2 regions of the Caballeronia sp. GAWG1-1 genome follow, and region 1 is predicted to be linked to the other one. Evidence: riboswitches for the same ligand, from Rfam matches in the RefSeq annotation. Region 1 holds a riboswitch; the other holds the start of a gene.
What was found. A riboswitch is a leader RNA that binds a small molecule or an ion and turns the genes downstream of it on or off. The one in region 1 is predicted to bind cobalamin.
Positions count from the first base shown of each region.

Region 2: it holds a riboswitch for cobalamin, as region 1 does, so the genes downstream of both, NCT03_RS03185 (TonB-dependent receptor domain-containing protein) here and cobW (cobalamin biosynthesis protein CobW) in region 1, are expected to answer to the same signal.

Region 1 covers NZ_JALQDB010000029.1:224,929-228,331, reverse strand. Annotated here, with positions in the region: gene NCT03_RS19080 (cobyrinic acid a,c-diamide synthase CobB) at 1-408, opposite strand, end outside; gene cobO (cob(I)yrinic acid a,c-diamide adenosyltransferase) at 413-1,015, opposite strand; gene NCT03_RS19070 (cobalamin biosynthesis protein) at 1,012-1,392, opposite strand; cobalamin riboswitch at 1,509-1,759, shown strand; gene cobW (cobalamin biosynthesis protein CobW) at 1,905-2,984, shown strand; gene cobN (cobaltochelatase subunit CobN) at 2,988-3,403, shown strand, end outside.
Region 2 covers NZ_JALQDB010000006.1:111,617-115,019, reverse strand. Annotated here, with positions in the region: gene NCT03_RS03185 (TonB-dependent receptor domain-containing protein) at 1-1,503, opposite strand, end outside; cobalamin riboswitch at 1,590-1,913, opposite strand; gene NCT03_RS03180 (ATPase) at 2,150-2,536, shown strand; gene NCT03_RS03175 (cell division protein ZapA) at 2,533-2,847, shown strand; RNA gene ssrS (6S RNA) at 2,970-3,152, shown strand; gene NCT03_RS03165 (EVE domain-containing protein) at 3,230-3,403, shown strand, end outside.

The DNA of each region.
Region 1 (3,403 bases):
CCGATAACGCGCAAGTCCCAACGCAAGCGCGCCGAAGGTTTGCGCCATGCCATGCGCGCCGATTACCGCAAGCACGGGCACATTGAACGCAGCGGCGAGATCGGCGCTGCTCGGCGTGCCATCGAAGAGGCCCATTACGCCTTCGATCAAAATAAGGTCGGCTTCCTTGGCGGCCGAGGAAAGCATCGCGCGGCACGCTTCCAGTCCGACCATCCAAAGATGCAGCGAATAAACGGGCGACCCGCATGCCCGCTCGAGAATCATCGGATCGAGAAAATCCGGCCCGGTCTTGAAGATGCGCACGCGCCTGCCTTGCCGCGTGTGATGACGCGCAAGCGCGGCCGTCACCGTGGTCTTGCCTTGATGCGACGCGCTCGCGCCGATGAAGAGTGCGGGACAGTTTGCCATTGCGTCAGAACTCGACGCCGCGTTGCGCCTTGACGCCCTGCTCGCGATAAGGGTGCTTTACGAGGCGCATTTCGGTGACGAGATCGGCTATTTCAATGAGCTCATCGGCCGCGTGTCGTCCTGTCACGACGACATGCAGCATGGCCGGCCGTGCCTTTAGCACGCCGAGTACTTCCTCAAGCGGCAAATATTCGTACTTGAGCACGGCATTGAGCTCGTCGAGTACGACCATCTGATACTCGCCGCTTTGGATCATGCGTCGTGCTTCGTCCCATCCCTTGCGCGCCGTGGCGATGTCCGCCTCGCGATTTTGCGTGTTCCACGTATAGCCATCGCCCATCGTCACGAAATCGCAATGCGCGATTGCGCCAAGGAAATCGCGTTCCGACGTATGCAGCGCGCCTTTGATGAATTGCACCACGCCGAGTTTCATGCCGTGCCCGAGCACGCGCATGGCCATGCCGAATGCAGCGGTGGTCTTGCCTTTGCCGTTGCCGGTATTGACGATCAACAGGCCCTTTTCATGGTCGGCGGCGGCCTGCTTTTTCTCATGGCCTTCCTTGCGCCGCTGGGTCATGCGCAAATGCGATTCGGTATCGGTTTTCATGCTTGTTTCTTCGATGGTGTCTCTGCAATAGCGACCGTCACGCCGCCCGCGATAGTCTTATGCACGACGAGCCGGCCGCCGCTGGCAATGAGCGCGCAAGGCTCGCATACGCCGTCGACATTCAAATGCCGCCTGGCCTGCGATAAGAATTCCCCAGGCGCGCGCTCGATTTGATCGGCGCTAAAGAAATCCACGCGCAATTGATGACGCTCGCAAAATGCGAGCAATCCTGCTTCGTCTTTCTTAGCGTCGATGCTTGCCACGCTGGCGATATCGGCAAATGCGAGCGTGCCAAGCGCACCACGCACAGCGCGTTCTATTGCTTCGGCGCTTACGCCGCGGCGGCAGCCGATGCCGATGACGAGCGCGGCGCTCATGCTAAACGAAGCCAATTCATGGAGGTCGACTTGAAAAGCCTTAAGGCGGAGGAAAGATACCATACCGGACGCTTAGGCAGGCACCATGCTTTCTTGACGCCTAACCCCGCTAGCCCTAGACTTTCAATAGTTCAGGTGCTCGCGCGCCAAGTCTTTAGCGCGCAGTTGAACGGGAAACAGGAAGCGCGCGTTCAGGCGAACGCAAGCCAACCTGTGCTGCCCCCGCAACGGTAAGCGAAAGCCACGCATGACATGCGCGGCAAGCCGGTTTCAAAGCCACTGTGCTAGGCGTTCAAAGCGTCCGGCGCGGGAAGGCGAAGCGGCTATTTTCGTCAGCCCGGATACCGGCCAGAATTACCGAAGGGATTTCCTTAGCCGCGGGGTTGCGGCGTATCCCCAGATCCACCGAGTCGTGCGCTTTTCCATGTCCATGCCGCTGCAAAGGTCGAATAGACCGCATCGCGCACACCATCACGCATAGGGCGCACGCATCAATCAAGCACGGAGCAACGATGCAAACGCGCAAGATCCCCGTCACGGTCGTGACCGGCTTCCTCGGCAGCGGCAAAACCACGCTGATGCGGCACATTCTTTCGAACGCGCAGGGCAAGCGCATCGCGGTCATCGTCAACGAATTCGGCGAGCTCGGTATCGATGGAGAAATTCTCAAGGGCTGCGGCATCGGTTGCGACGACGAAGCAGGCTCCGCCGAACGCAATCTCTATGAACTCGCGAACGGTTGCTTGTGTTGCACCGTGCAGGAAGAGTTTTATCCGGTGATGGAGCAACTGCTTGAACGGCGCGACAGGATCGATCACGTGTTGATCGAAACGTCCGGGCTTGCCTTGCCCAAGCCGCTCGTGCAGGCCTTCAACTGGCCGTCCATCAAGAACGCCTTCACCGTGGACGCGGTCGTTACCGTGGTCGACGGTCCGGCTGCGGCAAGCGGTCAGTTCGCGGCAAATCCCATCGCCGTCGATGCGCAGCGCAAGGCCGATCCGAATCTCGATCACGAATCGCCGTTGCATGAGTTGTTTGAAGACCAACTGTCGTCGGCGGATCTCGTCATCGTCAACAAGACCGATCTCATGGATGCCGCCGCGTTGAGCAAGGTCGATGCGCTTGTGCGTCCCGAGATTCCGCCCGAAGTGAAGATCGTTCCCGCGCAGATGGGCAAACTCGACGTGCATGCGCTGCTCGGCTTGCAATCCGCATCGGAAGAGACCATTCATCTGCGGCACGACCATCATGGCTCGCCCGACGAAGACGGTCATGCGGATCATCATCACGACGAGTTCGATTCCGTGGTGGTCGCAGCGGATGTCGAGTCGCGCGAACAGCTGCTTGCGGCACTGCACGTGCTGGTGGAAAAGCACACGATTTACCGTGTGAAGGGCTTCGCGGCGTTGCCGGGTGCCGCCATGCGGCTCGTCGTGCAAGGCGTGGGGCGACGCTTCGACAGTTACTTCGACAGGCGCTGGAACGAGGGCGAGGCATCGAGTCGCTTCGTGCTTATCGGCGAGGACCTCGACCGCGAAACGCTGCAACGTGCCTTCGTTTCCGCGTTGCAGACCTTACCCGTGCAGGCCTGAGCGATGCATCTGCTGCGCACGACTCCGGGAGGCTTCGTCGACGACGCCGCAGGCGTGATGCGGATCGAGCAGACGCGCGCGCCCATTGTCGTGCTCAGTTCGGCCGATACCACGCTCGCGCTGCTCGCAAGCGTCTTTCCTCGTCTCGGCCCCGGCTTTCCGGAAGTGCGGCTCGCAAATCAATCGTTCCTGCGCCAGAACGCTTCGGTCGACTTTTATGTCGACGACATTCTGCGCCATGCAAAGGTCGTCATCGTCGATCATCTCGGCGGCGAATCGTATTGGCCCTACGGTATCGAGCGTCTCGTCGCTTTGGCAAAGCGCGAAAAGCAAATGCTCGCCATGTTTTCGGGCGATCTTGCGGAAGACCCGAATCTCATCGGCAAGAGTACGGCCGATGCCGCGTTCTGCCGCGACCT
Region 2 (3,403 bases), on a different contig from region 1:
GCCCTGCACCTTCGCGCGTCCGACGTTCTGCGCGATATAGAAGCCGCTGCCGTCCGATACGTAATCGATCAGATTCGAATAGCGCGTCTGAAACGCCGTCACGCGCAGCACGCCCACTTGGTCCGATGCGTACTGCAGCGCCGCTTCCACCGAATGACTGCGCTCGGGCTGAATGGACGGATTGCCGCTGAACGGATAGTAGAGATCGTCGAAGCTCGGCGCGCGGAACGACGCCGCGTAACTCGCGCTCGCGCGCCAGTGCGTGTCGATGTTGTACGCGTAGCCCAGATAGTAGCTGTTCGCGCCGCCGAAATCGGAATACTGGTCGTGGCGCAGATTGGCCTGCACTTCGCTCGAACCGAAGCGTCCCACATAGCCCGCGTACACCGAATTCACGTGACGATCCGGCGCGCTGAACTGATCCGAATCGAGCGTCTGGTCGAGATGCTCGTAACCGAACAGGAGCTTGTGCGCCTCCGTCAGGCGAAAGTCGTTCTGCCACAGATACTGGCGATCCTCGGAATTGAAGCGGCTCGTATAGATGCCGTTCTGCTCGATGTTCGCGCGGTCCTGTCCCTGCGCGACCGTGAAATGCGTGGTCCACTGGTCCGTGATACGGCCGTTCGCAAACACCGATGTCGACCGCACGCGACTGTGCGAATCGTTGAGATCGCCGGGCAAGCCGTAGGCATCGTCGAAACTGTCGATGCCGTTCGACTGATAGAAGCGCACGCCCACGTCCCATTTGTCGCCGAACTTGTGGCGCAGCGTGGCCACGACGCTTTCGTTCAGATAACCGTTCGCGTTCGGATTGGCGTTGGGCGCGAGCGCGGGATCGATCGACGAGAAACCATCGGTCTTCTCGCGCGATACGTTGAAGCTGAAGGTCGTGCGGCCTTCGCTATCGAGCGCGCCGGAAACGCCCGCCGCTTGCCGCTGCGTGTGATAGCTGCCGTATTCCGTCTCGAAGTAGAAGCGCGGCGGATGCGCCTCGCCGTCTTTCGTGAAGATCTGCACGACGCCGCCGATCGCGCCCGAGCCGTACAGCGCCGACACGTTGCCGTTCACGACTTCGATGCGGTCGATCTGATCCGGCATGATCTGCGCAAGCTGCGCCGAGCCGAGCGATGCGGACTCCACACGCACGCCGTCGATTAAAACGAGCGATTGCGTCGAGGACGCGCCGCGTATGAACGCGCTTGCATTCGCTCCCGGGCCGCCATTGCGCGTCACCTGCACGCCGGGCGCAAGACCGATGACGCCGAGCGCGTCGTAGGCATTGCTATCGGCGATATCCTGGGCGTCGAAGAGCGAAGTCTGCGCGATCGTATCGGCGAGAGGTTGCGCGGTGCGCGTCGCGGTCACGACGACGGGTGCGAGCGGCGGTTGCGAGGCTTCGTCCGCGAGCGCTTCATGAGCGAGCAGCCATGTGTTGAGGGCGACGAGCGCGGCGCGTTCGATCGTTTTGCGTCTGCCCGCGTGTCGGGCAAGTGGCGATACCATGCGTGAAATGTTCCCATGCGTAGGCTGGCGCGACCTCGCTCCCCGCAAGGCCAATGCGCGACGAGCGCGCTCGAATGCGAACAGACGAACGCGCTGAACAGTTGGCCGGTATCCGGGCTGGCGACACACCGTCCCGCCTTCCCACGCATGAAGCGCAGTGGCATCGACACGTTCTTCGCCTTGCCTGCGTCGAGCGGCGGATTCTTGCGAATCAGACAGACTCGCAAGCAAACTCACACGACGGCGCGGCGAAAAACGCGCAAGGGACGACTTGCAACTTGCGTTGCGGTCGCTTACCGTTGCGGGGGCAGCACAGGTTGGCGTGGCCTTGGCGGCGCCGCTTCCTGTTTCCCGTTTGACTGCGCCCGCAAAAGAATGCGGACGCGAGCACCAAAAGTGCGGCAAGTGTAGGAGCGCGATTCAGGACCGTCAAGAAACGACCCTGGCCGATCATCGCAAGACACACGGCTCACGACGAACCCAACTAGAACCCGCCGTCGCATCGCATCGGCAGCGCCCGCGCTTTCCACACACGAATGCATCGCGATGCACGCATGATCGCGTGCTGTTACGTCTCGAAACGAGACAATTATCGGAAGCTCCGTTGAACCGCGCTAGAATGCGAGGTCTTTAGAGGACGCAGCACATGCTCAACGAACTCGAATCACTGTCAGGAAATATCGGCCGGCTGATCCAGATCAGCGAGCGGCACAATCAGGCGCGTCTCGCGCTTGAAGCACAAATCGAACAACTGCGTAGCGACTACGCGAACGTGCAGGCAGAGCTCGTGCAAATGCGCGAGGAGCGCGACACGCTGCAAGCCGAACGCGATTCCCTCTCGGCCAAGATCGACGACGCGCAGGTCCGCCTGAACGCGATTCTCGAAAAGTTGCCGCGCGGCAAGTCCGCGAATCATGCCGAGACGGAAAATCAGCTCGATCTCCTCGATGCCCGTTCTCACGATGTGCAAGCCGCGCACGAGCATGCGCACGCGGGAGAGCACAGTGAGCATCATCACGGAGAGAAGGCATGACGACCACGCAGATCGAAGTATCCATTCTCGGCCAGCAATATCGCCTCGCCTGTTCGCCGGAAACCGAAGGCGCGCTGCGTGAAGCGGTGGCACGCGTCGACGCCGAGATGAACAAGGTGCGCAATGCAAGCAACGTGCGCGGGCAAGACCGCATTGCGGTGATGGCCGCGCTTTCACTCGCTTCCGAATTGCTGAGGCTGCAAGAAAGCGTGCGTCATGGCGAGGCCTTCCCCGCCGAGGAAATTCGCCGCACGATGCACTCCATGAACGAACAGCTTGGTGCTGTCATCGCGCAGTATGAAGTGCAGTGACCGAAGTGCCGCGACGCCGCTCCTTGGCGAACGCTAATCGGTCGCGCGATGTCAATCGAAAAAAGAAACTGCGCAATTGGTGTCGAGAGGCTGCATTAGACATTCGATTGGTGTAGAGTGACTACTCCCTGCCTGGTTCGCCAAGGTCATATATTCCTTGAACCAATGCTACATTGGCACGGTTGTGGAAACTTGCAGCACGGGCGCGCGCGTCACTCTGTCTGATGTACCCGAAGTGTTGCTTACTGCGACCAATCTTGAACCCAGGTTCAGGATGCCGGCCTAGCGGCCGAGGTGGGGACCCTACTCCAGCGGCATCGGTTCATACCGATGCCGTTTGCTTTTGTCGAGCCCGTTTCAAAACCCCGTTGCCGAATCCATCATGCGCTACTGGCTGATGAAGTCCGAACCGGACGAAGCGAGCATCGATCATCTCGCGCACGCGCCGAAGAAAACCCTCCCGTGGACGGGCGTGCGCAACTATCAGGCGCGCAACTTCATGCGCGACCAGATGCAAGTCGGCGACGGCGTGCTCTTCTATCATTCGAGTTGCCCG